4 regions of the Vibrio sp. KUL70 genome follow, and region 2 is predicted to be linked to each of the others. Evidence: predicted binding sites of a transcription regulator. Region 2 holds the regulator's gene; each other region holds the start of a gene.
What was found. The regulator PurR, encoded in region 2, represses purine synthesis genes. The targets are predictions, from matches to a motif close to TNANGNAAACGTTTNCNTNA.

Region 1 (8,021 bases), 1.2 Mb from region 2:
CGGCGATAGGTAATCAACAAATAGCTTGCCTTCTAGGTGGTCAAGCTCATGTTGAACACAGATAGCTAATAGATCATCAGCGTCGAAGGTGTACTCTTTGCCATCGCGGTCTAGCGCTTTCACAGTAACTTCTGCAGCGCGAGGCACCAGTGCTCGAGCACCAGGTACAGATAGACAGCCTTCTTCAATACCATCTTCACCGCGCTTCTCGATGATTTCTGGGTTGATCAGCACCATTGGCTCATCACGTGTTTCTGAAATATCGATAACAACAATACGCTGATGGAAATCAACCTGCGTTGCTGCAAGGCCGATACCCTCTTCGTCGTACATGGTTTCAATCATGTCATCAACGAACTTTTGGATCTCTGGGGTAACTTCTTTTACCGGTTTCGCCACAGTACGTAGACGATCATCCGGGAATGTTAATACTTGTAATACAGACATATATACTCGAAATATTGAACTGTGCCGAAACAGCTTAAACTTTGTTGGCTCAATTCTAGACATTTTATAGGCCAAATGACAGCATCCTGAAGGTAATTCTACGATTAGATGTCATATATTCAGACCAAGGAACCGAGGTCATGCGCCATTTTTTAACGAGGTTATCGCTAGTTTTCCTGTCACTGTCAGGTGCCGCTGTGGCTCAAGAATCTTTACCACAGCTCAGTATCAAGCAGGATGCTCCCAAGAGTTATATCGTTGAGAAAGGCGATACATTATGGGATATCTCAGAAATGTATCTCGATAGCCCTTGGCTGTGGCCGCGTTTGTGGCAAGTGAATCCGGAAATCGATAACCCTCATCTTATCTATCCAGGAGATAAGCTCTCATTGGTATGGCGTAATGGTCAGCCAGTATTGAGTGTAAAACCGATTATGAAGCTAAGCCCTAAGATTCGAGTTAGGGATAAAAAAGCGGTGCCTACGGTGAATGAAGGGTTGGTGTTGCCCTATCTTCAATCAGATCGATTGGTGACCCAAGCGGATATAGAGTCAGCGCAGCGTGTGTTGGGGACAAGTGATGGACGTAAGTTTCTAACCGCTCAAGATCGCTTGTTCATCTCTGGTCAGCAACAGCATCAGAAATGGGGAATCTACCGTGCAGTGGCAACCTATCAACGAACTCAGCCTGCTACCTCAATCGTGTCTTTACGCTTAGTCGCAACCGCGCAACTTAGCTCTGTTGATGATGAATTCAGTAGCTTAAAGGTTGACTCTCAGCTGCAAGAAATCCTGATTAATGATGTTGTTCTCCCTGAATTAGTCCTAGATAAGAGTAAGTTAACCACCACTTTTTATCCTTCTCCTACGGCGGCGGATCAATCTGCCAATATTGTCGGTTCTTTAGAAGGGGCCAAATTCAGTGCTAAAAACCAGGTTGTAGTGATAGATAGAGGGACTGATGATGACCTGCGTCAGGGCTCTATGTTCTCGCTTAGACAGCCAGGTGCAGTGGTCTATGGTCAGCAGGGCGAGTACAGTTATGACAACGATGCACTCGGTAATAAAGTTCAGCTTCCTAATACTGAAATCGGGAACTTAATGGTGATAAGGCCTTACCAGCACTTTAGCTTGGCGCTAGTAACTCAAAACAGCCAACCAATTAGTAATGAAACTTTGGCGGTATCGCCGTTAACTATGGTTTTAAATCATTCTGCTTCTGCGATCGAACCATAGGACTACCAGATGACTGAGCAAGAGTTGACGGCGTGGTTGAGGCTGAGCTTCGTTCCTAAGCTAGGAATGAAGCGCCTTAAACGCTTACTGGCTATCGACTCTCCACTTAATATTGTTAATTACTCACATGAGCAGCTTCAGGCGCTAGGTTTCTCCGATTCTCAAATTACCTATCTTAGATTCAAAACAGAGCCATTGGTTGAAGAGTGCTTATCGTGGCAAGCGAAAAGCGCCAACCATCATCTTGTTACTCACCAATGTGCCGCATATCCACCAAGCCTGCGCCAGATAGCCAGCGCACCTAGCACACTGTTTGTGCGCGGTAATATATCGACACTCAGTGACCCTCAAATCGCGATGGTGGGCAGTCGTAATGCCAGCCTAGAAGGACTGCAAACGGCCAAAGCATTTGCTCGAGAGTTTGCGCAGAGCGGTTTGATTGTGACTAGTGGCTTAGCGTTGGGTATTGATGGCTATGCGCATGATGGTGCTTTAGAAGGCGGCGGTGAAACTTTTGCAGTGCTAGGTTCGGGGTTAGATGCTATCTACCCAGCACGCCATCGTAAATTGGCACAGCGGATCGAAGAGCAGGGCGCGCTAATCTCTGAATTTCGCCCTTCGGCTAAACCTCGTCCTGAAAACTTTCCGCGTCGCAATCGTATTATCAGTGGCTTGTCGCTCGGTACACTGGTGGTCGAAGCGGCGGAAAAGAGTGGTTCATTGATTACGGCTCGCTACGCATTAGAACAAGGACGAGAAGTCTTTGCTTTGCCTGGTTCAATACATAATCCGACTAGCCGTGGAGGAAACAGTTTAATTAAGTCGGGCGCTTGCTTGGTTCAGAGTGCTCAAGATGTGCTTGTTGAAATAAAAAGTCTATTGGATTGGTCTATTGAAGTACAACCCAGTCTGTTTGAAGCGCCGATAACCGACAATGAAAATGAACAATTGCCATTTCCGCATCTGTTAGCTAACGTAGGGTTAGAGGCGACACCCGTTGATATTTTGGCACAGCGAACCCATATACCTGTGCATGAAGTCATGATGCAGCTCTTAGAGTTAGAACTTTTAGGGCATGTTGTTGCAGTTTCTGGTGGCTATATTCGAAAGGGGAGAGGCTAGCTATGATGATGGACATTCTGATGTACCTGTTTGAAACCTACATCCATAGCGATTCTGAATTGCAGGTGGATCAAGACGAGCTTGAAGAAGAGTTACTTCGAGCAGGGTTTCACCAAGACGATATTTATAAGGCTCTTCACTGGTTAGAAGATCTCGCGGCACTGCAAGAAACTGATAGCCAAGCGGCAATCTCGGTCTCTTCAAATACCTCTATGCGTATTTATACTAAGCGAGAGATGGCGCGTATTAACCTCGAGTGTCGTGGTTTTCTTCTATTCCTCGAGCAGATCAATGTATTGACCACTGAAATTCGTGAGATGGTTATCGATCGAGTGATGGGGCTTGAGACCAATGAGTTTGAGTTGGATGATCTCAAATGGATTATCTTAATGGTGCTGTTTAACGTACCGGGTAATGAGAGTGCTTACACGCAAATGGAAGAGCTGTTGTACACCAAAGAGCAAGGTATCTTGCATTAATACAGGCTTGTCATGAGTAGTAAGATCGATCATCAGCTTTTCTCGGCTCACGAGCATGCGTTAGAACATGAAGCTTGTCCACAGTGTGATGGAGAGCTGCAACTGCGCCACGGTAAACACGGCCCGTTTATGGGATGTAATCATTATCCTGAATGCGACTATATTAAGCCGTTGCATCAGAATGATGGGCATATCGTCAAAGAACTCGGTGTGCCTTGTCCAAAGTGCCAAAATGAATTGGTATTAAGGCAAGGGCGCTATGGCATGTTTATAGGTTGTAGTAGCTACCCAGAGTGTCATCACATCGAGTCACTTGACCAACCGAAACAAGAGCAGCAATCAGCCCCGCAAGTCGCCTGCCCAGAGTGTGGTAAAGGTCATCTTGTTGAGCGCAAGTCTCGCTATGGTAAACAGTTCTTTGCGTGTGACGACTACCCTAAGTGTAAGTTTGCCGTCAACCAGCCGCCGATTATAGGCCGCTGTGAAGTGTGCCAGTATCCGCTGCTGATGGAGAAGAAAACGGCAAAAGGCATCAAAAAGCAGTGTGCTGACCGAAAATGTCACCACATTCAAGAATAAGCATAAAAAAACGGCGCTCGATGAGCGCCGTTTTTATTGGATTTCTATTTACTGCATCTGCGCAGCAAAATCGTGGATCGCTGGGTAAGCCCTTTTATCCAAGATTTTAGCTAGACCGCAAAGCGTGCGTTGCAGTTCGGCATTGTAGTCAGCACTGACATTGATGTGACCCATCTTACGACCGGCACGTTTTTCTTTGCCATACCAGTGAACATGACAACCGGCCTGTGCCAAGATCGCGTTAGGCAGAGTGTCTTCACCCAGGATATTGATCATCGCAGTTGGGCGAATCAGCTTTGTGCTTCCTAGAGGCATGCCACATACAGCGCGAAGGTGATTTTCAAACTGACAAGTTTCAGCACCTTGCTGTGTCCAGTGACCTGAGTTATGAACGCGTGGGGCAATCTCATTAACGAGCAGGGCACCTTGAACATCAAAGAATTCAAGAGCAAGTACACCTACGTAATCCAAGCGTTCCGCAACCGCAGTGAACATAGTCTTAGCTTGTTCCTGTAACTCAACATCATCAATCGCTGTTGAAAGGCTCAGAACACCATTGGTATGAACGTTTTCAGCTAGTGGGTAAACTTGGATTTCACCATCTTTACCACGAGCACCGACCAAAGATACCTCACGATCAAATGGAACAAATTCCTCCGCAACAATCGCTTGGTTGTCGGTCGCCGCGATGCATTCTGCCATCTCAGTCCAAACGGTTTCTACTGCGTCTAGTGACTTAAGACGCCATTGGCCTTTGCCATCATAGCCACCGAGTGTGCTCTTAAGCACCATTGGTAGGCCAACATGCGAGATCGCGTGGTCAAAGTCTTCGCGAGAGTTGATCACTGCGTATTTTGCGTTTTTCACGCCCGCTTGGTCGAGCAGAGCTTTCTCAAGACGACGGTCGCCGCCAGCTTTGATTGCTTCGGTAGTCGGTAAGAACTTACCACTGCGCTCACACACTTCAAGCACATCATGAGGGATGTGTTCGAATTCAGCCGTAATCACATCCGCACGCTCAATCGCATTCTCTAAGCCATTGCCTAGAATCGCTTGCGTTAATGGGTGAACAATATTTTTGCTGCCAACATCAAAAGCAGAAATTTCAATATTCAGCGGTGCCCCAGCTAGGGACATCATGCGAGCAAGCTGGCCCGCGCCTAACACAAGAACATGCATGGGAATTAGTCCTCTGCAGGGTTTGGATTAGCTAGTACCGTTTCTGTTTGCTCAGAGCGGAATGCTTCTACTTTTGCCATCACATCTTCATTGTGCGTACCAATGATTTGTGCTGCTAGAATACCTGCGTTAGCTGCACCTGCTTCACCAATGGCTAGCGTACCAACCGCGATACCTTTAGGCATTTGTACGATAGAAAGAAGTGAGTCCATGCCTTTTAGAGCTTTAGACTGTACAGGTACGCCAAGAACAGGAACGCTAGTAAATGCTGCTGCCATACCCGGTAGGTGAGCTGCGCCGCCTGCACCTGCAATGATCACCTTAATTCCACGCTCTTTTGCACTCGTTGCGTAATCCGCCAGTAGTTGAGGAGTACGGTGAGCAGAAACCACTTTTGTTTCGTACGCTACGCCAAATTGATCCAACATGTCCGCTGCTAGCTTCATTGTTGGCCAATCAGATTTAGAACCCATGATAATACCGACAGTCATCTCAAACTCCTTCAGGTACGATTTGATTAAGTGATTAGATAATTTGCGCGCATTATACGGGTAAAATCACTCAAGGAAAACGTTTGCGTCGGTCAAAATTGCTAATTGATACATTTTATAAACAAATAGCTTTAGTAACAGTTAGTGATTATTTGTACACTTAACGAGTTTAATAGCAGATATAGATGAGGCAAACCGTGGACAACTTTCAGCATACTTTGCAGGCATTACAACAAGGTGAGGTGATCGCCTACCCAACTGAAGGTGTATTTGGTGTTGGTTGCGATCCTGACAACCCGCAAGCTATCCAGAAATTACTTGAACTTAAACAGCGCCCGATGGAAAAGGGCCTCATCCTAATTGCTGCCAGTTATGAACAGTTGCTTCCTTATATCGATGAAAGTCAGCTGACCCCTGAGCAATTGGCAACGGTAAAATCGACATGGCCAGGTCCTGTTACGTGGATCATGCCAGCCAGTGCACAAGTGACGGATTGGGTCAGTGGTCAATTCGATTCAATTGCGGTACGTGTAACCGATCACCCTTTGGTACAGAAGATGTGTAATGCGTTTGGAAAGCCGTTAACCTCTACCAGCGCAAACCTATCGGGTGAGCCGCCGTGTATGACCACTGAAGAGGTGAAGCAGCAGCTCGGTCATAAGCTGGTGGCCATTCTTGAGGGTGAAACGGGAGGCCGTGATAAGCCGAGTGAAATCCGTGATGCAAAGACTTCTCAAATATTAAGACAAGGCTAAACCCTGCATAAAGGAAGAAACATGTCAGCAATTGATAAAGATGCGGTAAAGCAGTTCTTGCTCAACTTACAAGATTCGATTTGCCAACAACTAGAACAAGCCGATGGTGTTGCGGCGTTTGAAGAAGACGCATGGCAACGTGAACCTGGTGAGCGTCTTGGCGGTGGTGGTCGTACGCGCGTTATGACTAATGGTGCCGTATTTGAGCAGGGTGGTGTGAACTTCTCTCACGTCGCAGGCAAAGAGATGCCAGCATCAGCGACCGCACATCGACCAGAGCTTGCTGGCCGAAAGTTTGAGGCAATGGGTGTTTCGTTGGTTATTCATCCTAAGAATCCATATATCCCAACCTCTCATGCCAATGTACGATTTTTCATTGCAGAGAAAGAGGGTGAAGCGCCTATCTGGTGGTTTGGTGGTGGCTTCGATCTGACCCCGTTCTACCCATTTGCTGAAGATTGCCAATCTTGGCACCAAACAGCGAAAGATCTATGTGCGCCATTTGGTGATGATGTGTATCAGCAGCATAAAGAGTGGTGTGATAAATATTTCTACTTGCCTCATCGTGATGAGACTCGTGGTGTAGGTGGCTTGTTCTTTGATGATTTAAATGAGTGGGGCTTTGAGAAGAGTTTTGCTTACATGCAAGCGGTTGGTGAGGGTTATACCCAAGCTTATCTACCAATTGTTGAACGAAGAAAAGAGACGCCTTACGGCGAACGTGAACGCGATTTCCAACTCTATCGTCGTGGCCGCTATGTTGAATTTAATCTAGTTTATGACCGTGGCACCCTATTTGGTCTACAAAGTGGTGGTCGTACCGAGTCGATTCTGATGTCGATGCCACCATTGGCACGATGGGAATATCGATATGAACCTAAAGAGGGTTCACCAGAGGCGCTACTGTACACAGACTATTTAAAACCTAGAGTTTGGTAAGACTTCCCTCCTTATAGGTATAGTGATAGGGTCATCATTCGATGACCCTTTTTCATAAGCTCTGTTAGGTAAGGATATGACACAGTACATAGATCGCTATGCCGTTTTTGGAAACCCAATTAGTCAAAGTAAATCACCATTTATTCATACGCTATTTGCTCGCCAAACGAACCAGCAACTTACCTATACATCTCAACAGCCTGAGCCAGGTGATTTTCTCATTGCAGCTAAAGATTTCTTTGGCAATGGTGGTAAAGGCTGTAACGTCACAGCACCGTTTAAAGAAGACGCATATCAATTTGCGGATCGTCTAACTGAGCGAGCTCAACTAGCTGGTGCCGTGAATACGCTTAAAAAGCTTGATGATGGCGAGATCATTGGTGACAACACCGACGGTGAAGGGCTAGTCCAAGACTTATTGCAACACCAAGTGGTATTAAAAGACGCTCGTATTCTGCTGCTTGGAGCTGGCGGTGCAGCAAGAGGCGTGATTAAGCCATTGCTTGACCACAATCCTCGTCAGTTAGTGATTGCTAACCGCACTGCTTCTAAAGCACAGCTACTCGCAGAAATGTTCACTTCCTTTGGTAATGTCTCAGGCATTGGACTTGATGAGGTGCATGAAGGCTTTGATGTGATCATTAACTCTACTTCTTCAGGGTTGAGTGGTGAACTTCCCCAAGTGTCCGCCGAGATATTCACACCAACAAGTACCGTTTATGACATGGTCTATGGTTCGGGACACACGGTCTTTAATCGCTGGGCATTGGATAATGGTGTCCACGCTGCTTATGA
Region 2 (8,021 bases):
TGCAAACCGAACAGGGTTTCACCAACAAACTCCAGCTCGTCGTCACCATACACAATCTCCTGGATATCAAGAATCTGTGTCTGCAGTTCATCACCAGCAGCTTGTAGAGTATCTTGAAGCTCTTTCAACGTTGCAGAGGTTTCAGATAACAGAGCTTCACAGTTGTTGATCGCTTCACGCCAATCTTTATTAAGAAGGTCTGCAATCTGCTGTTTAACCGTCTGTTGCTGCTCATCCATTACACGCTGGTTAAGATCAATTTGGTCAAAAATCTCGCCAACTGAGTATTTTAGGACACCGTAAACGTTTTTGCGCCAGTGACCCGGCGTTCCGCCTTTTTGTGCGGCTTCAATAGCCTTCGCCATCTCGTCCGCGACCATCGATAATTGAATTGAGAGTTTCAGCTTCGAGAATTGGCGGTGACGTAGGTAGTAATCTGAAATACCAATTGCGAGCGGCGATAGACGATAAATGCTCGCACCATCGGTAATCTCACTGGTAAAACGGCTAATCAATTTCTGTTTTACCAGTTCATTGATTGCGTTGTTTGCGCGAAACGCTGAGGCTTCGCCGGTATCTTCGAACAGACGAGTGACAATGGTAAACGCATCGTGCAGTTCACCCTCACCTAACTCTTCATCGAACCTTTCGTTGCTTAGTACTGCGATGGCAATTAGAAATGCCAATCGCTCAGGCGGCAAATTTAATGAAAAATCATGCTGCTTGACCCAGCCCACCAACTCATCAATTGGCTGCTCTTCGGCAGTTTGAGTCATTTCACTCATTGTGGTTCCTGTTACTGTTCTTTGTAACACCGAGCAGATGTCGATGTTACGCCTTTTCTTTATAACGCTGGCTATCAGGTTATCGACTGTAGCCTAGGAATGCGATGGCAACTCTTGTACCACACTCTCCGTTTTTTTATTCTGGTTTTTGCGCCCAAACGTGAATATAGCGACCTAAAGAGAGGTAAGGCTCTTGACGACATAGCTGTTTTTCAAGCTCTAGCACATCTTCGAATTGATAGTCGCCCATGTACTCCATATTACCTATGTAATCGCTAAACGAGCGAATACCCGACTTTCCTTTAATCTCAAGACCCGCCTCTTCTATCCACTGATAGACCTCTTCAGGTTTCAAACCTTTTTGGGGTTGCAGCTTAAACCGTTTTCGATGTGGCATCCCATTTAATACATGAGGAATATTGCCACAAATCACATTTTTGAGGACTAATCCGTGATGGTTGTAAAACATAATTGATGCCACACCACCCGGCTTCACTTGCTTAAGCAGGATATCCAAAGCCTCTTTTGGATCAGCTAACCACTCCATTACGGCATGAAACATCACCATATCCACTGGCTCTTCTATATGCTGTGCAATATTTTGAACCGGAGAATGAATGAATCGATACTGTTCAAGCAAGCCGGCTTTATCAATATCTTGCTGTGCCAATTTCAGCATTTCAGAAGAGAGGTCGCACAGCGACACTTTATGCCCCAAGCTAGCTATCTTTTGCGACATCTGCGCTAAACCACCTCCTGCATCCAGAATGTGCAAAGGTGTTTCTTCGGTTTTAAATGTGCTTAACGCTTGCTCTAAATCTTCCCATACGATGATCTGACGGATCTCTCCTTTGTCAGAGCCGTAAATATTTTTTGCAAATTTGTGGGCAATATCGTCGAAATTACGGTCTTCAGTCACAGCTACTTGGGTTATCATGTCCTATCGTGCCTGCTATTCTGTCACAGGAATTTCAGGAATAAAGAGGCGATGTCTCTTTTTAGTACTAAGTGATGTTTTTTCGGACTATTCGGATATGTTTGAGCTGAAAAAAGTAGTGTCTTCACTGTTGATGCCACTGCCAGCAATGTTAATTCTCGCTTTTCTGGGCCTAGCCCTTGTTATGTTCACTACAAAACGTAAAACAGGGTGCCTTATCACGCTGTCTGCACTCTGTGGTATTTTCCTGATCGCGTTCCAACCCGTTTCTAGCCAACTTCTTATGCCAATGGAACGACAACACACCGCTTTTTTGCCGACAAATGAATCTATCGACTATGTGATGGTATTGGGTAGTGGCCATGTCGTAGACGACCAAATCCCGCCTACATCTGAACTCAGCCGAACAGGTCTGATGAGATTAAGTGAAGGCATCCGCATTCAACGAATCTATCCCGGTGCTAGATTGATTTTATCTGGCTATGGTGGTGGTACTGAAGTCAGTAACGCACGCATGATGGCGAAGGTTGCCTTGGCCTTGGGTGTGTCTAAACCTGACATTATCCTACTTGAGACAGCTAAAGATACGTGGGAAGAAGCGCGTCAGGCTGCTGCATTTGTGAAAAACAAACGAATGGTACTCGTGACTTCCGCTAGCCATATGCAGCGTGCTCTCAACGAATTTCATGATGCAGGAATGAAGCCGATTCCAGCGCCTACCAATTTTCTGGCTCAAGAAGGCATTGAGCAACCTTGGAACAAGTACATGCCAAAAGCGATCTACTTAGAGCAGACCGAACGATATTGGCATGAAACGATGGGGTTAGTTTGGCAATCATTGCGCGATTGGCTAGATAACCAAAGCACCGAAATAGAAGAGCCGATGATCATCCCCGAACCTTCTATGCTTGAAGAAGAGCTCTCTGCCGCCTCTGATGCACAACCAACAAGTGGCGCACAACCAGCCATTTAATGCTGTATGAAATGACTTTAAGTCCCTAGACCTTTCAAGCTGATTTCATAAACAAAAAGCCGAGATACTGAATATCTCGGCTTTTTCAATTTCGCTTGTTGAACATTTCAATGCTGGCTGCTAATCGCCTGCAAACATATAGCCTTCACCATGAACCGTCACAAAAATTTGTGGATTCTTTGGATCAAACTCCATCTTAGCACGCATACGACGAATCAATACGTCGATGGTACGATCGTTTGGTGCATCAACGCGGTGGCTAATCATATTTAAGATTCGCTCACGACTTAAAACCTGGTTAGGGTATGACGACAGCGCAACCAATAACTCATATTCAGCTTTGGTCAATTTCACTGGCTCACCGTTTTTACTCAGTGCGCGACGTGGAATATCAAACGTCCATTCACCAAAGCGAACGATTGACGCGTCTTCCGCCTGCTCAGTTGCACCTGCTGGTGACTTGCGAGCCGCAGAAATTCTCCAAAGTAGGTTTTTCACTCGAACCAATAATTCGCGAAGTTCAAATGGTTTGGTAACATAATCATCTGCGCCCATCTCTAGGCCTACAATTTTGTCGATGCTATCCGTGCGTCCAGTAACTAAAATAATCCCAATGTCTGATTGACTGCGTAATTCGCGAGTTAGCATCAATCCATCTTCGCCTGGTAAGTTGATGTCCAGCATAATGAGATCTACGTTATTTTCTTCTAAAACATTTCTCATTTGAGCGCCGCTTTCTGCTTCGCTTACTGTGTAACCCTCATTCTGGAAATATCCAACCAGCTTACTACGGGTTACCACATCATCTTCAACGACTAATACGTGATAGCTCATCTACACCACTTTTCTTATTTAATAGTTTCAGTGACCATTCTATTCATAACTAGTAACAATTCTAGTAGTAGGTAAGATAAAAGCCAGAAACCTGAATTTTTTTTGATACAAGACAATCTTAAACCTTGCTATTTACCCCCCATCGCAATTCAATATAGGCATTACTACTAACGAGTGACTTTGCAGTTAGCAAATACAAGGGTTAGTAAGCCTTCGTACCGCAGATATTACGAAAGACGATATTAGGATTATTGAGATGAAAGAAACCAAAGCGTTCAATGAACAACGAGCTGAAATCTACTGGTGGCTATCGAGCCTGTTCGCGAAAGAACTGACTCAAGAAGAATTGGAGAAATACCACTCGGTTGAGATTCGTTCGTTTTTAACCGGCCTCGGCGACAACGAGACGCTTAAGCCATCAATCAATAACCTAGTAGATGCACTTAACCGATTACAGAACCGTGAAGATGCTCAATTAGAGCTTTCATCCGATTTTTGCGAGCTGTTCTTAAAGTCGGATAAGTACGGTGCTCTGCCGTACGCTTCTATTTATCTAGACAAAAGTGGACTACTGAATGCGAAACCAGCTCAAGACATGGAAGCCATCATGGCGTCTTACGGCATCGCCGTAAACCAAGATCTAAAAGAGCCTGCTGACCACTTAGCCATTGAGTTAGATTTCCTAGGTAACATCATTATTCGCTCCAACGACCTTGAGAGTGAACAAGATCTAGAAACGGCTTTCGCTACACAACACGAGTTTGTTGAACAACAGCTCCTTAGTTGGGTTCCACAGTTCGCAGTAAAATGCCGTGAATTTGATGAGTTTGGTTTTTACGCATGTGTTGCAGAATTGCTAGTCGCTTTCTGTAAACTTGACGCACAATATTTAGCTGGTGAATAAATTCACTGATGACTAAGGGTACAATTTAGGTAGAATGTGACAACTCACCCAGATTTCTGGGTGAATTTTATTGCGAGTATTTTCTAGTCAGTCTAAAATTGTGACCGCAAACGATAAAATATGAAACATTCTCGAAATGCTATGCTTTAAATTAGCTAAGAGCATTTCGGTGTTAAGACAAGCCGCTCTCATAAGCGGTTTTTTGTTTTTTAGCACTTTAGTACCGAGAGAGCCCTCCATATTCTAAGCTCTTGTTCTGGTAGCTTTAAACGGCTACTTGCTCCGTACTGCTGAGGAAGTAGCTATCAATAGGATAAAGCCATGGCAACTATAAAAGATGTCGCTCGCTTAGCCGGCGTATCAACAACCACCGTTTCTCACGTGATCAACAAGACACGTTTCGTCGCAGAAGCGACTCAAGAAAAAGTAAACAAAGCCGTCGATGAACTAAATTATGCACCAAGTGCTGTTGCTCGTAGCCTGAAATGTAACTCTACGCGCACAATCGGTATGCTAGTGACTCAATCAACCAACCTATTCTTCTCTGAAGTGATCGATGGTGTAGAGAGCTACTGTTACCGTCAAGGCTACACGCTGATTCTATGTAACACAGGTGGTATCTACGAAAAGCAACGCGACTACATCCGAATGCTTGCTGAAAAACGCGTAGACGGTATCTTGGTAATGTGTTCTGACTTGACTGAAGAACTGCGTGAAATGCTTGACCGCCACGCAGACATTCCAAAAGTTGTTATGGACTGGGGCCCAGAGAGTTCACAAGCGGATAAAATCATCGACAACTCAGAAGAAGGTGGCTACCTCGCCACTAAATACCTGGTTGAACGAGGACATGATCGTATTGCTTGTCTAAGTGGACATTTGGATAAAGCGGCATGTGTAGAGCGTATCGCGGGTTATCGTCGTGCTCTTGAAGAAGCAAACATTCAAACAGATGACAATCTAATTCTTGAAGGTAACTTCGAATGTGACACCGCAGTTATCGCGGCAGATAAAATCGTTTCAATGGAGAATCGCCCGACAGCAGTATTCTGTTTTAACGATACTATGGCACTTGGTCTTATGAGCCGTCTGCAGCAGCAAGGCATTAAGATCCCAGAAGACATTTCAGTGATTGGTTACGACAATATTGAGCTGGCAGAGTACTTCTCACCACCGTTGACAACTGTTCACCAGCCAAAGCGTCGTGTCGGCAAAAACGCATTTGAAATCTTGTTGGAACGCATTAAAGACAAAGATCACGAAAAACGCGTGTTCGAAATGCATCCAGAGATCATTGAGCGAGCTACAGTTAAAACGTTAAAATAACGTAAACTTTAGAGAAATCTAATAAAACGCACCGCTTGGTGCGTTTTTTTTATTCTGACAAAGTAAAAACCTTGTTGCATATAAAGACAACAATTAACTGAATTAAGATCACATTTTGGAATAACAAGTGTGAACCTCATTCAACAAAAAACTTTATTCTTCGTTATACAGTCACGCACAGGGCAAATCACTTGAAAGGGTGAGACGCAAAGCCTCCGGCCTAACCCATTATTGGTATGGTAGCGGGGTTACCGATGGCAAAATGCAGTATTTCCTACCTTTAGTAGTAATTTACGGCTTATTGACAATTTTATTGCGACATTTTGCTAATCTCTCGGACCTGCTTATTTGGTGGCGTAATTCAAATACACCGAGATAAACAATATGGATAAACCGATACTCAAGGACTCAATGAAGTTATTTGAGCCACTTGGAAAGATTAAGTCACGCTCAATGTTTGGCGGTTTTGGCCTATTTGCCGACGACACGATGTTTGCACTGGTCGTTAACAATCAATTACACATTCGAGCTGACAAAAATACTACTTCAAAATTTGAACAACAGGGTTTCGAACCTTACGTATACAAAAAACGCGGATTCCCAGTCGTTACTAAGTATTTTGCTCTTCCAGAAGATCTCTGGCAGACTCAAGAACGTATTATCGAACTGGCAAAAGCGTCCCTTGACTGTGCCAAAAAAGAGAAGCAAATCCAATCATCAGCGAAGCCTACACGATTAAAAGATTTGCCCAACCTTCGACTTGCCACAGAGCGTATGTTGAAAAAAGCGGGCATCGATACCGTCGAGAGCTTGTATGAGTCAGGTTCTGTTAATGCATACAAAGCAATAAAAGAGTCTCACTCATCCAGTGTCAGCTTAGAGCTGCTTTGGGCACTTGAAGGTGCCATCAACGGTACTCATTGGTCGGTCATACCTCAACAACGACGCGATGAGCTTATCAACTCTATCAATTAAGTCCACCTCACTTAATTGTCAAAAGCCACATCAATGTGGCTCAGACTGCTGACAAAGGTCTAGCTTTCAAGCTAGACCTTTGATCTAATAGGGGTATCGAAATATGGATATCTCACTATGCTTCAAGAGCCTTCACCTCAACAATATGAACTCGAAATGGTCACCATGGAACAGCTCGTTCCTCAGAACCATTTAGTTCGTAAGATAGATAAAGCCATCGACTTCGAGTTTATCCGTAATGAAGTCGCTCACCTCTACTGTAAAGACAACGGTCGCCCACCTGTTGACCCTGTACGCCTGTTTAAAATCATCCTGCTTGGTTACCTCTTCGGAATAAAAAAGCGAGCGACAACTCGTGAAAGAGATTGAAGTCAATGTCGCTTATCGATGGTTCCTGCGTATGTCACTGACAGAGAAAGTTATCCATGCATCGACACTCAGCCAAAACCGTATTCGCCGCTTTAATGGTACCGATGTGTTTGAGCGTATCTTTATCAATATCGTAGAGCAGGCAATGGCGAAAGGTTTGGTCGCAGGCCAAGAACTATTTACTGACAGCACGCACCTAAAAGCCAATGCCAACAAAAATAAGCACACGAACAAAGTGACTAAGGTTCGCGCCAGTGCTTATCTTGATATGCTCGATGAAGATGTCGCGCTAGACCGAGAGAAAGAGGGTAAGAAACCTCTAAAGTCACGTACCGCTGAGCCTAAAACTAAGAGCACCAAAACGAGTACTACCGACCCGGAAAGTGGCTTCATGACTCGAGATAATAAGCCCCAAGGCTTCTTCTATCTCGACCACCGTACAGTGGATGGACAGCATGGCATTATCTTAGATACCCATGTCACAGCAGGTAATATCAATGACTCTCAACCTTATGTGAAGCGTCTGGACTATACCCTAGAGCAATTTAACCTTAATCCAATCGCCGTTGGACTCGACGCGGGCTACTTCACTGCGCCAGTCGCTGAGTCATTAGAGCGTCGAAATATCTTAGGCGTGTTCGGTTATCGCAGACCATCGAGAACAAAGAATGCGTTCAAGAAAAAGCACTTCATCTACAATGGAGAGCGAGACAGTTACCGCTGCCCTAACGGTCAAGAGCTCATCTATAAAACAACGTCTAGAGATGCGTATCGTGAGTATCACTCCGACCCGAAAGAGTGTGCGTTCTGTCCAATGAGAGATGACTGTACGCAAAGTAAAAATATAAAGAAAGTCATTACAAGACATATCTATACGGACGCGATGGATAGAGCCAACCAAATGCGGCTCTCACCTTA
Region 3 (8,021 bases), 470 kb from region 2:
CTAGCTGCTCTTTCTTCGCCCATTTACCAATTTTGCCAATGTTCTTTTTCAAACGGTTAGCGAAATCTGGTGCAATTTGTTGTTCTTGCTGCTCAGAAGGACGCTCTGACATAGGACGATCAGAGATGGAGTAGTTCTTTTGGTGACACGGTAACGCACCATTGTTCAATTTGAACTGTTTATCCGCACGCATACGTAGACAGCTCAGTAGTTCATCAGAGCTAGAGAAGATTGACGCATTGCAACCACCAAACTCAGATTTCAGTTGCGCACCAAATGCTGTGTACAGTGCGATAAGGCCCGGCTCTGTACCAAGACGCTCACCATATGGCGGGTTCGATACAATAACACCGTTATCAAACTCAGCTGGACGCTTGACTAGCGCCGCATCACCCAATTCGAATTCGATCAAATCTTCAACACCAGCACGACGCGCATTATCACGTGCTGTTTTTAGAACGCGAGCATCGTTATCGTAACCGTAGAACTTACACTCTACTTTTTTCAGACCACGACGAGCTTGAACATTCGCTTCTGATTTAATTTCTGCCCATAGCTCCGCATCAAAGTCTTCAAGAGCTTGGAAGCCCCACTTCTGACGTTTAACGCCAGGCGCCATGTTCGCTGCCATCATTGCGGCTTCGATAACTAACGTGCCCGAACCACACATTGGATCTAAGAATGGTTTTGTCGCATCCCAACCACTACGTAGCAGGATTGCTGCAGCTAACGTCTCACGTAGAGGTGCACGACCAGATTCTGGACGATAGCCGCGTTGATGAAGGCCACTACCAACCATATCAACACCCAAAATCGCTTTATCACGATGCAGACGAACGTGGATACGGATATCTGGATTCTCTTTACTGATATTTGGACGAGGTAAAGATTTCTTTTCGAAGCAGTCTACAACCGCATCTTTCACCTTCATCGCACCATACTGGCTATTGCGAATCTCACGGTTAGTACCGTTGAAATCAACCACAAAACGCTTAGAGCTATGGAATTGATTTACCCAGTTTACTGCCGTCGTAGAAAGGTACAGGTCCATGTCATCTTGACAAGTGAACTCAGAAAGGACACGTACAAATCTTGAAGCCAAACGACTCCACAAACAACAACGATAAATCTGCTCATTCGTCGCTTTGAATTTAACACCTGCTTGTACAGGTTTTGCGTTTGTAATCCCTAGTTGGGTTAGTTCTTCAACTAATAAATTCTCAAGGCCGTTTGAGGTAACCGCTAGATATTGATTCATAGTGTTCTTTTATTGATAAAAATGAGTTCGATTATACCTTATTTGAGTCAATAAGCGTCACTCTAAACACATCTTTTCACTGATTCTTCCTCTTAATCGTTCAGCAATTGTTCATTGAGCTAAGCACTCGCTAACTCTCTAAGCCAACATACATCTTGCGCTCAAAAAACAACCTTATAACAGACTCTATTCACTAAATATTCACTCGACCTTCCGCTTGTGAATCATTATTCAGCTTAAATTTGGTATATACCAGTAGGAATTTAAGTATGTAATTTGGTTACAAAACCACTTAAACAAGGAATTTTATAGACCTATTTCCAAAAATCGGCTTATCGATATGTTGAAATTAAGTTTAAAAAACAGGCTTTGACTGTGTAAAAAAGCGCCTCATAGACAAATTATCTATGGGTGATTTGGTAGGGTTTCTAATTTTCAGGTATAAAAAAATCGACCCTGAGGTCGATTTTCTTGAGTGTGAGAGCGTTATTTTTGACTAGCCAACCATGGCTATATGACGGTGATGATGCAATATGGCGTTTGCGTCCACCATTCTATCGTGCATCACTTTAATACAATCACCGAATTGAAGTGCTTTTGACGAGGTTAAGTTAAATTCATCTAAGTCTACTGAAGCACACAAACTCGCGTTCTCTCCAACCTCTAGTACAATGAAGTAGCCTACACTATATTGATTGTTCATTCGGACAATATCGCCCTCTTCCGGGCATTCATGGCCTTGTGGCTGGGACTCAAAAAACCAACTTTTCGGCTGAACAGGCTTGTGGAAGCGTTTTGCAGCAACACAGTATAGTGCTAACTCTGCTTGACGAGGTTCAGAAAGGTCTAATCCAGAGATCTGTTCTTTGAAGGTCTGGAAGGAAGAAGCATCATCAACCGTGAATTCATTCTCCTTGAATGCACAATCCACCAGCTTATTACGGACGAGGTTAGTCTTGAAAATCATATCCTCTCCGAGGTTTAGCATTAATGAACATTGCTGTTCATCGTAGTACCAACTCCATGTATCACTAGGTTTAAGCATCGTTTCGTCTCACACTGTTGAAGCAATCCATTAGGTAAAACGCAAAATTACCCTTCGATGCAGTAATTCTACTGAGCAATAGGCAAAAAAAAAGAGGAAATGAAATTCCTCTTTTCTCTAAAACTCAGCGAGTTACAGTGTATCTTTTAGTGATATCTATCAACTTATAACGTGACGTTCAAGATCACCTCTAGCGTTATAGGTTTTTAACAATGTCACTCACTAGGCTTGGGCCTCTGTAGATAAAGCCAGAGTAAACTTGAACAAGCTTAGCTCCCGCCATCATTTTCTCTTTTGCCGCAACATAAGAGTCAACACCACCTACCCCAATGATTGGAAGCTTGTCACCCAACTCTTCATGCAGTTTACGAACCACTTCAGTACTGCGGGATTGAACTGGACGGCCACTCAAACCACCCGCTTCATCCGCATGCTTCATACCTTCAACAATTGAACGATCTAGCGTCGTGTTGGTCGCGATCACGCCGTCGATCTTATTTTTGATCAACGATTCACAGATTTGGCTAATTTCATCATCACTTAGATCCGGTGCGATCTTAAGTGCAAGTGGGACATACTTGCCGTGTTTCTGTTCGAGCTCTGCTTGCTTAGTTTTTAGTTCAGCTAGAAGTTCATCTAATGCTTCACCGTATTGAAGAGAGCGAAGTCCCGGTGTATTTGGTGAGGAGATGTTTACAGCAATGTAGCCTGCGTATTGATAAACCTTTTCCATACAGATTAGGTAATCTTCAGCGCCCTTCTCAATTGGAGTATCTTTATTCTTACCGATGTTGATACCAAGAATGCCATCGTAGTTTGATCGCTTAACATTCTCGATTAGGTTATCAACACCCAGGTTGTTGAAACCCATACGGTTGATAATACCTTCCGCTTCAACAAGACGGAAAAGACGAGGTTTATCATTACCCGCTTGAGGGCGTGGCGTAACAGTACCGACTTCTACAAAGCCAAAGCCCATTGCACCGAATGCATCAATACACTCACCGTTCTTATCTAAGCCGGCAGCAAGACCTACTGGGTTTTTAAACGTAAGTCCCATCACCTCTACAGGACGATGCGGTAACTGTTGACGGTAAAGCAGATCGACAGGAGTGCCAGTGAAACGCTTGAAGTTTTGAATTGCAAGATCATGTGCCTTTTCGGCATCAAGTTGGAAAAAGCCAGTTCTGGCTAGACGGTAAAGCATTGTGCCTCCGATAGAAAAAAGCCCCGAGTAAACGGGGCGATATTATTTACTTATTTACTCAACAATTCAATCTATTACTACGAGCAAGGATAAGATAATTCGAATTTTTAACAAAGTGCATCAAGAATTAGGCAAACGTTATCGTCTATCTACTTGGAAGCGATAATAATTAACAGTATCGGCCTATCCCCCCGGTATAAAAATGGCAGCCCCACTCGGCTGCCATTTCGTATCGGTATTTATCTAGCCTAAATTTTATTAGTCTTTCGACATGCAATTTAGATTAAGAAGCATAAGTTCACGTAACGCGACCGAGAATTTAGCAAACTCATGAACAGAGCCGACTTTAAACTCGTTTAGGATGCTTTCCCAGCGATGCAGTGATACGGCATTGCTTTCCATCCAATCATCCAGTGCTTTAATCACATCAAGGTCTGCCGCACAACCACACGTTAGAACTTGGCCGGTAAGTTGACGTTGTTGCCAGTCAAGGTCTTCACGGAATGCAGCACGAGCTAGAGCTTGCCAGTTGTTATCTACCGCTTGGCTGTTGATCTGTTTCAAGAACCAGTGCAATGACAGGCGATCACCAAGGTTAAAGTACAGTTTCGATGCTTGCTCAACCGTTTTACCTGTTTCACGAGCCACTGTGGATATATCCAGTGCTGAGTACAGGCTAGACAAACGCGCGACTGAGTTTGCCAGTTCTTCTTCTACACCTTGCTCTACCCAGACTTTAGCAACCGAGTTGTGCTCTTCTACTTCCGCAGCGACTAGCGTTTCATCAAGAACCTTAGTAATCGCATTCACATCGTCTCGATATAGTTCGACTAGTGCAGCCACAGACTGTTTACCTGAACGATTTCTTAGCAACCAACGGCTAATGCGACGCATCGCACGGCGAACATGGAAGATAAGGTCGTACTGGGCTTCAGACGATGCCACGTTGTCTAGCGCACGAATACGTTTAAGCACGTCACCAAAACCGTAGATCTCGCGTGATGCTGTGTATGCATTCGCGATATCAACGATGTCTGCGCCGGTCTCTTCTTGAAGACGAGTTACAAAGTTGCAACCCATTTCGTTAACCATTTGGTTGGCCAACGCTGTTGCTATGATTTCAGCTCGCAGTGGATGGTTATCCATATGCTGCACATAGTTACGACGTAACTCGGTTGGGAAGTATTGAATCAATTGTTGAGCATGGAATTCATCGTTTGCAATTTCGTCACAAACAAGGTCTTCTTTCAATACCATCTTCGCGTAAGCAATAAGAACAGATAGTTCAGGACGCGTGAGTGCATTGCCCTGCTTCTCACGCTCTAATAGCGTTTCATCATCTGGGATGTACTCAAGACCACGATCTAGGTAACCCGCTTTCTCCATTGTGTGAATAAAGCGAATTTGCTCTTTCACTAAACCAACACCTTGGTGCTCAGTTACAGAGATAGATTCAGCTTGGCAGTACGCATCATCCAATACAATTTCGCCGACTTCATCTTCCATCGACTCAAGTACTTGGTTTCGCTGCTTAATGGTTAAATCACCATTAGAAACTAGACCATTCAAGAAGATCTTGATGTTTACTTCATTATCCGAACAGTCAACACCACCAACGTTATCCACAAAGTCAGTATTTACACGACCACCAGCTAGAGCATATTCGATACGCCCCAGTTGAGTCATACCTAAGTTACCACCTTCACCAACAACTTTCGCTCGTAAGTCACGGCCATCGATACGCAATACATCATTTGCACGGTCACCGACATCAGTATGAGTCTCATTTGAAGACTTCACATAAGTACCGATACCGCCATTCCAAAGTAGATCCACCTTCATAGACAAGATCATTTTGATCAAATCATTAGGTGCTAGCGATGCTTTCTTAGTACCAAGCATCTTTTGGATTTCTGGTGTCAACGCTATCGACTTAGAACGACGTGAGAACACACCGCCACCTTTAGAGATCAGCTCCTTGTTGTAATCTTCCCAGCTAGAACGCGGCAGATTGAACAAGCGATTACGCTCTTCCCAGCTGCTCGCTGATTCTGGATTCGGATCGATGAAGATGTGCATGTGGTTAAACGCAGCTTGCAGACGAATGTGCTTAGATAGCAGCATACCGTTACCAAATACGTCACCCGCCATATCACCTACACCAATTGCAGTGAAGTCTGTAGTTTGACAGTCGATACCCATTTCACGGAAGTGACGTTTAACCGACTCCCAACCACCTTTAGCAGTGATGCCCATCGCTTTGTGGTCGTAACCATTAGAGCCACCCGATGCAAATGCATCACCTAGCCAGAAGTTGTATTCCGCAGATACCGAGTTCGCTAAATCTGAGAAGGTCGCAGTGCCTTTATCTGCTGCAACAACCAAGTACGGATCATCTTCGTCATGACGTACAACATTCTTAGGCGGAACAACTTCACCTTCAATGATGTTATCGGATACATCCAGTAGCGCGCGAATAAAGCGTTTGTAACAACGTTGACCTTCAGCAAAGATCTCATCACGGCCAGTCATTGTGTGCTGACGCTTACATACGAAACCACCTTTCGCGCCAACTGGAACAATTACCGTGTTCTTAACTTGTTGCGCTTTAACTAGGCCAAGAATTTCGGTACGGAAGTCTTCTTGACGATCTGACCAACGAAGACCACCACGAGCCACTTTACCACCACGTAGGTGCACACCTTCAATGTCTGGTGCGTAAACGAAGATCTCAAACACCGGCACCGGAGCTGGAATGTCTGGAATCTCGCTTGGCTTCATCTTAAGTGCTAGCCATGGTTTCGCCTGCTTGTTCTCGTCTACTTGATAGTAGTTGGTACGAAGCGTAGCACTGATCATCTCCATGTAACGACGAATGATACGGTCATCATCCAGGCTCTCTACATGATCTAATTGTTCAGTGATTGTATTGATCAGATCTTGTTGGCCTTTCGCGCTGCCTTTGTGTTTAGGATCAAAACGCTTAGCAAACAGCTTAACCAAACCTTTCGCAAGCTCTGGGTAATGAGACAGTGTTTCTTCAATATACTGTTGACTGAATGGGAAGCCGACTTGACGCATGTATCGAGCGTACGCACGTAGAATAGAGATTTCACGACCTGACAGACCCGCGCCGAGTACTAGACGGTTGAAACCATCACTCTCTAACTCACCTGCCCAAATTGCTGCAAATGCTTGTTGGAAAAGATCACGCGCTTCACGAAGATCAATCGTCTCTTCGCTCTTGTGCAGCATTGAGAAATCAAGGATCCAATAAGTCACACCATTGGTCTTGCGCACTTCATAAGGAGATTCACCAATCACGCGAAGACCTAAGTTTTCCAACATTGGCATTACGTCTGAAAGGTGGATTGGCTCATCGCTTTGGTAGAAAAGCTTGAGTCGAACGGCTTTCGAGTCCGACGCTTCTTCTTGCGGGCGATAGAACAACATGCCCAGCTTATTTTCTTCAGACAAAGCTTCTAAGCGCTCAATGTCTGCAACCGCAGAACCTGGCATCATGTCTTCTTTGTATGAACGTGGGAATGCACGCATGTACTCTTTCGACAGAGGAAGTCCTTTGCTCTCACCAAAGTTTGCAATGATTGACTCCGATAGGCGGTCATCCCAAGTCGATGATACTTCCATTAAATTCTGCTCGATTGTCTTAACGTCAACGTCCATGTTGTTATTATCAACACGAACAATGTAGTGCGTTCTAGCCAGTGGGCTCTCTGAGAAATAAGTCGTGAATTCTACTTCTTGTTCACAGCCAAAGTACTGTTTAAGAATGCGTTGAGTTTGACGACGCAATTCGGTGTTGTATCTATCTTTCGTCACATACACCATACAGCTAAAGAAGCGGCCAAATGGGTCTTTGCGAACAAACAGACGCAGCAGATCGCGATCTTGCATTTGTACTACACCAGTACCGACTTCTAACAACTCTTCTTCACGAGCTTGAAGCAGTTCATCGCGTGGGTAGTTTTCAAGAATATTATGCAGAGCCTTGTAAGAGTATGAACCTTCTCGGTAACCGCTCGCTTCAAGAATACGCTCTACCTTCTCGCGTACGAGTGGGATCGTTTCTACTGTGTGGTTATAAACTGCAGAGGTGTATAGACCTGTAAAACGGTGCTCACCGATCACTTTACCATTCTCATCAAACTTCTTGATGCCGATATAATCGGTATACGCTGGACGGTGAATGCGTGACGCGGTATTGCCTTTCGTTAGGATGAGAACGTAAGGCTTCTTCGCTTCTAGTCTTGCCGAATCAGAGAATTCAGACAGTTTTACGTCACGAACACGGTTCGAATTCGCGAACAAACCAAGGCCTTGCTCTTGCGTTGGTTTTAAAACAGTATCGCCATCCACAGAAACTAAGTCGTACTCTTTGTATCCCATGAATGTGAAGTTGTGCTCACCTAGCCAACGCAAAAATGCAACGGTCTCTTCAAAACGTTTTTCATCTACTGGAATAGACGCTTTTTGTGCTTCGACTTGATCGG
Region 4 (8,021 bases), 1.2 Mb from region 2:
CAGCTAAGATGATTGCTGATTCTTTTAAACAAGAGGGTAAAGTACTTTCTTGTGGTAACGGTGGCTCACACTGTGACGCGATGCACTTTGCGGAAGAGCTAACTGGTCGCTACCGTGAAAACCGCCCTGGTTATGCCGGTATCGCTATTTCTGATCCGAGCCACCTTTCTTGTGTGAGTAACGACTTTGGCTACGACTACGTTTTCTCTCGTTACGTTGAAGCGGTTGGCCGCAAGGGTGATGTGTTGTTCGGCCTATCAACGTCTGGTAATTCAGGTAACATCCTGAAGGCGATTGAATCCGCTCAGGCGAAAGGTATGAAGACCATCGCTTTGACGGGTAAGGATGGTGGTAAAATGGCTGGTTGTGCGGATATTGAAATCCGTGTTCCGCATTTCGGTTACGCCGATCGTATCCAAGAAATTCATATCAAGATCATTCACATCATCATTCAACTTGTTGAAAAAGAGATGGAATAAAAACGTAGTAGCAGATTGGAGCTCTTTGATTTGAGCTCCATGTTTGGTTGAAGAGGGAGTAGGCTTAACCATGTGTGAATTGCTCGGCATGAGCGCTAATGTGCCAACGGATATTTGTTTCAGTTTTACCGGCCTGATGCAACGTGGTGGTAAGACTGGCCCACACCGAGATGGTTGGGGTATTACCTTCTATGAAGGAAAAGGCTTTCGCACTTTTAAGGACCCGACTCCAAGCTGTGAGTCCAAGATCGCAGAGTTGGTTCAAAACTATCCAATTAAAAGCTGTGCTGTAGTCAGTCATATCCGTCAAGCAAATCGTGGTGGTGTTAACCTAGAAAATACTCATCCTTTTACGCGCGAGTTATGGGGTAAGTATTGGACCTTTGCTCACAATGGTCAGTTAACCGGCTATGATGACCTTGAAAGCGGACGCTTTCGTCCAGTTGGTCAAACAGACAGTGAGTTGTCGTTTTGCTGGCTTATTAAGCAGTTAGAAGACCGTTTTCCAGAGCCTCCTCAAGATATGATGGGGATGTTCCGCTTTGTTGCAGAGTGTTGTGACAAACTGCGAGAAAAAGGCGTATTTAATATGCTGTTGAGCGATGGCGAGTACGTGATGACATATTGCACTAACCATCTTTACTGGATTACGCGACGCGCTCCGTTTGGTAAAGCGAGCCTGATTGATGAAGATGTTGAGATCAATTTTCAGGAAGAGACCACGCCGAATGATGTGGTGAGTGTCGTTGCTACACAACCATTAACGGATAATGAAGAGTGGGCGCGCATGAAGCCTGGCGAGTTTGCGCTGTTCCATTTCGGTGAATTGATTGAGTCTAATCATCAAGCTTTAGCTGATGTGGCGTACGCTCCTAAAAAGGTGGCAAGCCAAGCTCCAACCGAACCTTTAGAGTAATACCAAGCTCAAAACAATAAAGGCCGCAATGCGGCCTTTATTGTTCGAACTGATATGTTTTCTTTGTCTAGTCTTGTGCGTAGCCATGCTTGCCAAGCGTGTTTCCATCGAGCTTGGCACAACCCTCTCTCATCACTAATCTATCATCACAGAACCACTGACACACCAATGGATAGATTTGGTGCTCTTGTGTTAATACTCGGCTTGCTAATTCGTCTGCATCGTCCTCTGCAAAAACAGGCACCTTAGCTTGCAAGATCACTGGTCCACCGTCTAGCTCTTCCGTGACAAAGTGGACACTGGTTCCGTGCTCTTTGTCTTTGGCATCAATGGCTCTTTGGTGTGTATGTAGACCTGGGTATTTCGGCAGTAGTGAAGGGTGGATATTAATCATTCTTCCCAAGTAATGACGAACAAAGTCAGCACTCAGAATACGCATGTAACCAGCAAGAACAATTAAGTCTGGTTGATAGGCATCGATCTGTTGCATTAACTCGCGATCGAAAGCTTCTCGTGATTCAAATGATTTTGGGTCAAGAGAGTGCGCCGGGACTTCTGCGACACGAGCACGCTCTAGGCCATATGCCTCTGCTTTATTTGAGAAAACCGCTTTAACAGAAGCATTAATGTACTGGTTCTGACAAGCATCTAGGATTGCTTGGAGGTTACTTCCGCTGCCGGAGATCAAAACAACGATGTTTTTCTGAGGAGCATTATTTTTCATAGAGATATCAAAACGCGATAAGTGAAAGTAAATAACAATTTACCTACATATTTTAAGGTTTTCTGGGGCGTGAATAGCAGAATGAGGACCTAAAGTCCTCATTCTTAATCGTGCGAGCTAGCAATTAAGCTTAGTTGATTTCAACTTGCTCTTCACCTTCAGCGGCTTGTGCGATTTCACCAATCACCCAAGCGTTTTCGCCTTCAGCTTTTAGTAGTTCAACAGCCGCTTCAGCTTGCTCTTTAGGAAGCGCAACGACTAGGCCAACACCACAGTTGAAAGTGCGGTACATTTCAAATGTCTCCACGTTACCTTTCTCTTGTAGCCAGTTGAAGATAGCAGGCCATTCCCAGCTGTTGCCATCGATGACAGCTTTTGTACCTTCAGGAAGTACGCGTGGAATGTTCTCCCAGAAGCCACCACCAGTGATGTGCGAGATAGCATGAATATCATGCTCTGCAATCATCTTAAGTGCTGACTTGATGTAAATCTTAGTTGGTTCTAGTAGGTGTTCACCAATGGTGCGACCTTCTAGCTCTTCGTTCTTATCTGCACCAGATACTTCTAGTACTTTACGAATCAGTGAGTAGCCATTTGAGTGTGGGCCGCTTGAGCCAACTGCGATAAGTGCATCGCCCGCTGCTACTTTAGTGCCGTCGATGATGTCTGCTTTCTCAACAACACCAACACAGAAGCCAGCAACATCGTAGTCTTCGCCTTCATACATGCCCGGCATTTCAGCGGTCTCACCGCCAATCAGTGCACAGCCTGATTGAACACAACCTTCAGCGATACCAGATACAACATCTGCTGCTGTATCAACATCTAGCTTGCCTGTCGCGTAGTAGTCTAGGAAGAATAGAGGTTCTGCACCTTGAACGATTAGGTCGTTCACACACATTGCCACTAGGTCGATACCTATGGTGTCGTGTTTTTTCATATCCAAAGCAAGGCGAAGCTTAGTACCTACACCATCTGTACCTGAAACCAGTACAGGCTCTTTGTATTTAGTTGGTAGTTCACATAGGGCGCCAAAGCCACCAATGCCACCCATTACTTCTGGGCGACGAGTGCGTTTTACAGCACCTTTAATGCGATCTACTAGTGCGTTACCTGCATCGATATCAACACCAGCGTCTTTGTAGCTTAGAGAAGAATTATTACCGCTCACGGGATAGTCCTCGGTCTTAAGTTGGATGTGAAAACGGCGCTATTCTAACAGGGCTTACCAAACAAGAGCAAACGTTTGCGTGAATTTTTTGCCAAATAAACATACTGAAAATTTGATAAAAACGATGTATAATCTGTGGGTTTATTTAAATATTGCCGGAGTTGGAAATGAAAGTTGTTGAAGTAAAACACCCGCTAGTTAAGCACAAGATTGGCCTGATGCGTGAAGGCGAAATCAGCACGAAGCGTTTTCGTGAACTAGCAACAGAGGTGGGTAGCCTTCTAACATATGAAGCGACAGCAGATTTCGAAACTGAGCGTGTAGAGATCAACGGCTGGAATGGTCCAGTAGAAGTTGACCAAATTAAAGGTAAGAAAGTAACCGTTGTGCCAATCCTACGTGCTGGTCTTGGCATGATGGATGGCGTTTTAGAGCATATCCCAAGTGCACGTATCAGTGTGGTAGGTATCTACCGTGATGAAGAAACACTTGAGCCTGTACCATACTTCAATAAGCTAGCGTCTAATATCGAGGAGCGTATTGCTCTCGTTGTTGACCCAATGCTAGCAACGGGTGGCTCAATGATCGCAACTATCGACCTTATGAAAGAGAAAGGTTGTAAGCACTTTAAGATTCTTGTTCTTGTTGCTGCTCCAGAAGGCATTGCAGCACTTGAGAAAGCACACCCAGATGTAGAGCTTTACACTGCGGCAATCGATGAGAAGCTAAACGACAAGGGCTACATTGTTCCTGGTCTAGGTGATGCTGGCGATAAGATCTTCGGTACTAAGTAATTCGGTTGGTCGTAGCGATATTTGTTACGGCCTACAGTAAAAAAGGGAGCGTATCATTTGATACGCTCCCTTTTTATTTGTTCTCAATTTGTTCGACTACTTGATCTGTGCAGTGTCTACCGACTGGTTCTCACCTAGCTCTTCCGGCAGTACAAGGTTTAGTAGGATTGCGACGATACCACACAAGCTCACACCCTGAAGACTGAAATCACCGATACCAAAAGCCATACCACCTATACCAAATACCAGTGTCACACCAACGATCACTAGGTTGCGTGATTTGTGCAGGTCAACTTGGTTTTTGATAAGTGTGTTCAGACCAACCGTTGCAATAGAACCAAACAGTAGAATCATGATACCGCCCATTACTGGAACCGGGATGGTTTGCAGTAATGCACCTAGCTTACCAACAAGCGCAAGCACGATAGCTGTGACTGCAGCCCAAGTCATGATCACTGGATTGAACGCTTTGGTTAGCATTACTGCTCCCGTTACTTCGCTGTAAGTTGTGTTTGGTGGCGCGCCCAGCATCGAAGCAGCAATCGTTGCCACGCCGTCACCTGTGATGGTGCGGTGTAGGCCTGGCTTTTTAAGGTAGTCTTTACCCGTTACGTTCGAAATGGCTAGCATGTCGCCAACGTGCTCAACGGCAGGTGCGATAGCAACAAACACCATGAAGAAGATGGCATTGATGTTGAATTCAGGCGCAACAAAGTTAGGCATAGCCAACCAAGAGGCTTGAGCTACCGGAGTAAAGTCGACCGCACCGTACACCAAGCTTGTGATGTAACCTGCGACGATACCACCAAAGATTGGCAGTAGTTTCAAAAAGCCTTTAGCGAATACGCTAATAATGATAGTCACAACCAGTGAGATTGCTGAGATCCAAAGAGCGGCATCGGCATCCACCAACTGTACTGCGCCATCTCCAGTTTTACCTAGTGCCATGTTAACGGCTACCGGTGCTAGGCCAAGACCGATAACCATGATAACCGGGCCCACTACTACTGGCGGTAACAGCTTATGGATAAAGCCAACGCCGCGCACCTTAATTAAGCCACCCATTAGCACATAAACCACACCTGCTGCCATTAGGCCGCCCATTGTGGCACCTATGCCCCAAGTTTGTACGCCAAACATGATCGGTGCGATAAACGCGAAAGAGGAGGCTAAAAAAATTGGAACCGAACGGCGAGTAATGACTTGGAAGAGGAGGGTACCAATACCAGCACCGAAAAGCGCGACATTGGGATCTAGACCGGTAAGTAGGGGAACCAATACCAGTGCACCAAAGGCGACAAAGAGCATTTGCGCGCCTTGTAAAGCATTTTTCATGATAAGTCCTTGAGCTAATCGTGAAGTAAAAAACAAATTCGCGGGATTCTATCACTTAGCAATCGATTGCTGTATAGGTTATGTCAAATTTCTCTCTCATTTGCCGGAAATATGTGCATTATCACTTAAGTGTTCGCTATTTTTCTTTGAAAGCTATCTAACACCCCACCAATTCACGGATATTCAATCGAGTATCCGCTATCTTCCTTGCCCAGTTACCTATAGTTGCTTATCATCAGAGCACAAGATTTAAAGACTAGGATCGATATGCGTTATTTAGCATTGTTGATGGGACTTTTGGCTGCACCGAGTTATGCACTGACTCAGGTGGATATTTTTAGTGCCGAAGTTGCTATCAACTCAGAACAGAACGAGCCAGAGAGAGCGGCTAGAAATGAAGGTATGCAACAGGTGCTGGTTAGGGCAACTGGTCAAACAGACGTTGCCGAGAACAAGACAGTACAGAAGGCGATGCGCCAAAGCGCTCAGTACCTGTCACAAATGAGTTTTGGGGAAGCAAGCGAGCAAACTACGCTGCGCATGCGTTTTAATGGCGCTCAGATTCGCAACCTACTGACTCAAGCGCAATTACCATACTGGCCTGAAACACGTTCCAACGTCTTAGTGTGGCTAGTTGAAGAGCAAAACTACGACAAGAATATCGTTTGGGAACACTCGAATTCTGAGCTAGCGGCAGGCATTCAACAGAATGCAAAATTGCGTGGCCTACCGATTACGTTACCAGTGGGTGACTTCGACGACATCACAGGTATTGCAACCTCTGATCTGTGGGGCGGTTTTGTTTCACCTATCAGTCAAGCAAGTCAGCGTTACCCTGTGGATGCGGTGTTGGTTGTGCGTGCTCAGCCTTCAGGTCTACGCTGGACGCTTTACGATCAACAACCCAACCAAATAACCAGTTCACCGAAGTCACCGGTCACAGGCTCTATTTCAGGCAGTGGTGCTTCGGCGTCTCAATCATTGGTTAACGAGATCAGTAACTACTATGCAGCGAAAAGTGCGGTCACGGTCGCAAGCGAGTCGTCGGAGTCAATTCTGGCACAGTTCATTAGCTTGAATAGTGCGCAAGACTTCTTCGAGCTAGAGAATGCGTTAAAAGCGCTCAACTCGGTAGCAAGCCTAGATATTCTTAAAATTCAGAATCATGGAGTGACGTTCAGAATCCATCTGCTATCGACTCAAGATGAATTTGAGAATGAGGTCGAGAGACTACGCTCAGTGGCGAAGATTGAAGCTTCTTACTTAGAGCCAGAGCAAACTCCTGAATTTGAAGCACAAGACAACACCTTGTCGGTGGGTGGCGTTGAACCACAACCGGAAGCTGGGAATGCGCCTCAAGTGGTCACTCCAAGTAACTTGTCTGCGGAAGTCAAAGCATCGGACGTCAAGTCAGAAACGAATGTCAGTGAAGAAGCAGCCGGAGAAGTGGCAGGCAGTGAAGTTGTTGAGACGACCAGCGCTCCAAAACAGCTAAAGCCAAGCCTGGTTTACGAGTGGATTCGATAATCGAGCTTTAAAATGAGGAAAGCCCTGCAATGCAGGGCTTTTTTATAGCTGTTGGGTGTTGTAATCGATAGCGGTGCTGACGAAGAGACCTCCTACCAATTATATCAATCACAGTAAATAAGTGGTCAAAAATAGCGCCGGGAAAAGGCTTAAGAACAAGGCAGAATTTTTTGGTAAGTAGTTATTCTACAATCAAAAATTCTAACGCAGTTATCAAGCGTTTTAACAAGCTAGGATGATCAGTTATTTACTACGATTGGTATTACTGTTCAAACTTGGCTTTCTCTCTCTTTTCGACTTCAGATAGGCGTTTAAGCTTAATGCCCAGTTCTCTCGCTCGGAAACGAGCAAACAGAATGTTGCCTGCGAAACCTAAGGTCGTGAGCAGAAGCTCAACTGCCGCGAGCATGCGCTCCCCACCATCGACATACAAAATCGTCAATGCATGAAGAAAGTAGAGCATTAAAATGAAATTCGCCCACGCATGGGTGTATGGCTTCGCCGCCAAAATCCCCGGCAGTGGTAACAGCAGTGGTACTGCCCATACAATCGCCAGCGTGACACTGTCTAAATGAGGGTGCGGGGAAAGGGTCATCTGCCATGCAACTACCCAGCCCAAAAGCAATAAGTTACCCACCAAAGCAAAGTAACGAAATAGTTTTGTTTTGGGAGACATCGCTTTCTCAGACATATACATAATCAAGATATTCCTTTCTGGTTTATTGCCGTTCTCGCCAAGCGTTTTCCAAGGTTTTTTGCCAGTTCAATCTCTTCTTTGCTCAACGTGCTGTTTTCACCAGCACTGCTTGCTCCGTAAGGTGTGCCACCCGTTTGAGTGGTGTGCAGAGCCGGCTCAGAGTAAGGGATACCCATCACAAGCATGCCATGATGCAGCAAGGGCAGCATCATCGTTTGTAGAGTGGTCTCTTGACCACCATGCAAAGAGGAAGATGAGGTGAAGACACTGGCGGGCTTATCGATGAGGTCACCATTGACCCATAACGGGGTCGTGCTATCCCAGAAGTGCTTCATCGCCCCTGCCATATTGCCAAACCATACCGGGCTGCCTAGCGCT

Region 1: a site for PurR is predicted at 5,604-5,623, ahead of purE (5-(carboxyamino)imidazole ribonucleotide mutase). Genes of this name have one in related genera too.
Region 3: a site for PurR is predicted at 3,638-3,657, ahead of pyrD (quinone-dependent dihydroorotate dehydrogenase). Genes of this name have one in related genera too.
Region 4: a site for PurR is predicted at 3,354-3,373, ahead of purM (phosphoribosylformylglycinamidine cyclo-ligase). Genes of this name have one in related genera too.

The regions. Positions count from the first base shown of each region.
Region 1 covers NZ_AP045834.1:3,049,206-3,057,226, reverse strand. The annotation lists gene def (peptide deformylase) at 1-447, opposite strand, end outside; gene AC6I7V_RS13785 (LysM peptidoglycan-binding domain-containing protein) at 588-1,682, shown strand; gene dprA (DNA-processing protein DprA) at 1,692-2,804, shown strand; gene AC6I7V_RS13775 (DUF494 family protein) at 2,807-3,283, shown strand; gene AC6I7V_RS13770 (DNA topoisomerase family protein) at 3,296-3,862, shown strand; gene AC6I7V_RS13765 (5-(carboxyamino)imidazole ribonucleotide synthase) at 3,911-5,041, opposite strand; gene purE (5-(carboxyamino)imidazole ribonucleotide mutase) at 5,047-5,532, opposite strand; gene tsaC (L-threonylcarbamoyladenylate synthase type 1 TsaC) at 5,730-6,287, shown strand; gene hemF (oxygen-dependent coproporphyrinogen oxidase) at 6,309-7,226, shown strand; gene aroE (shikimate dehydrogenase) at 7,303-8,021, shown strand, end outside.
Region 2 covers NZ_AP045834.1:1,106,313-1,114,333, reverse strand. The annotation lists gene mukF (chromosome partition protein MukF) at 1-785, opposite strand, end outside; gene cmoM (tRNA uridine 5-oxyacetic acid(34) methyltransferase CmoM) at 922-1,704, opposite strand; gene elyC (envelope biogenesis factor ElyC) at 1,820-2,695, shown strand; gene torR (two-component system response regulator TorR) at 2,816-3,529, opposite strand; gene torD (molecular chaperone TorD) at 3,786-4,433, shown strand; gene purR (HTH-type transcriptional repressor PurR) at 4,755-5,759, shown strand; cyclic di-GMP riboswitch class I at 5,931-6,015, shown strand; gene AC6I7V_RS05075 (TfoX/Sxy family DNA transformation protein) at 6,144-6,734, shown strand; partial or broken gene AC6I7V_RS05070 (IS1182 family transposase) at 6,852-8,021, shown strand, end outside.
Region 3 covers NZ_AP045834.1:1,573,016-1,581,036, forward strand. The annotation lists gene rlmKL (bifunctional 23S rRNA (guanine(2069)-N(7))-methyltransferase RlmK/23S rRNA (guanine(2445)-N(2))-methyltransferase RlmL) at 1-1,258, opposite strand, end outside; gene AC6I7V_RS06915 (cell division protein ZapC) at 1,755-2,303, opposite strand; gene pyrD (quinone-dependent dihydroorotate dehydrogenase) at 2,500-3,510, opposite strand; gene AC6I7V_RS06925 (NAD-glutamate dehydrogenase) at 3,769-8,021, opposite strand, start outside.
Region 4 covers NZ_AP045834.1:2,305,653-2,313,673, reverse strand. The annotation lists gene lpcA (D-sedoheptulose 7-phosphate isomerase) at 1-479, shown strand, start outside; gene AC6I7V_RS10165 (class II glutamine amidotransferase) at 550-1,395, shown strand; gene purN (phosphoribosylglycinamide formyltransferase) at 1,463-2,119, opposite strand; gene purM (phosphoribosylformylglycinamidine cyclo-ligase) at 2,250-3,290, opposite strand; gene upp (uracil phosphoribosyltransferase) at 3,458-4,084, shown strand; gene AC6I7V_RS10145 (uracil-xanthine permease family protein) at 4,181-5,419, opposite strand; gene AC6I7V_RS10140 (DUF2066 domain-containing protein) at 5,687-6,946, shown strand; gene AC6I7V_RS10135 (DUF2069 domain-containing protein) at 7,209-7,646, opposite strand; gene wrbA (NAD(P)H:quinone oxidoreductase) at 7,646-8,021, opposite strand, start outside.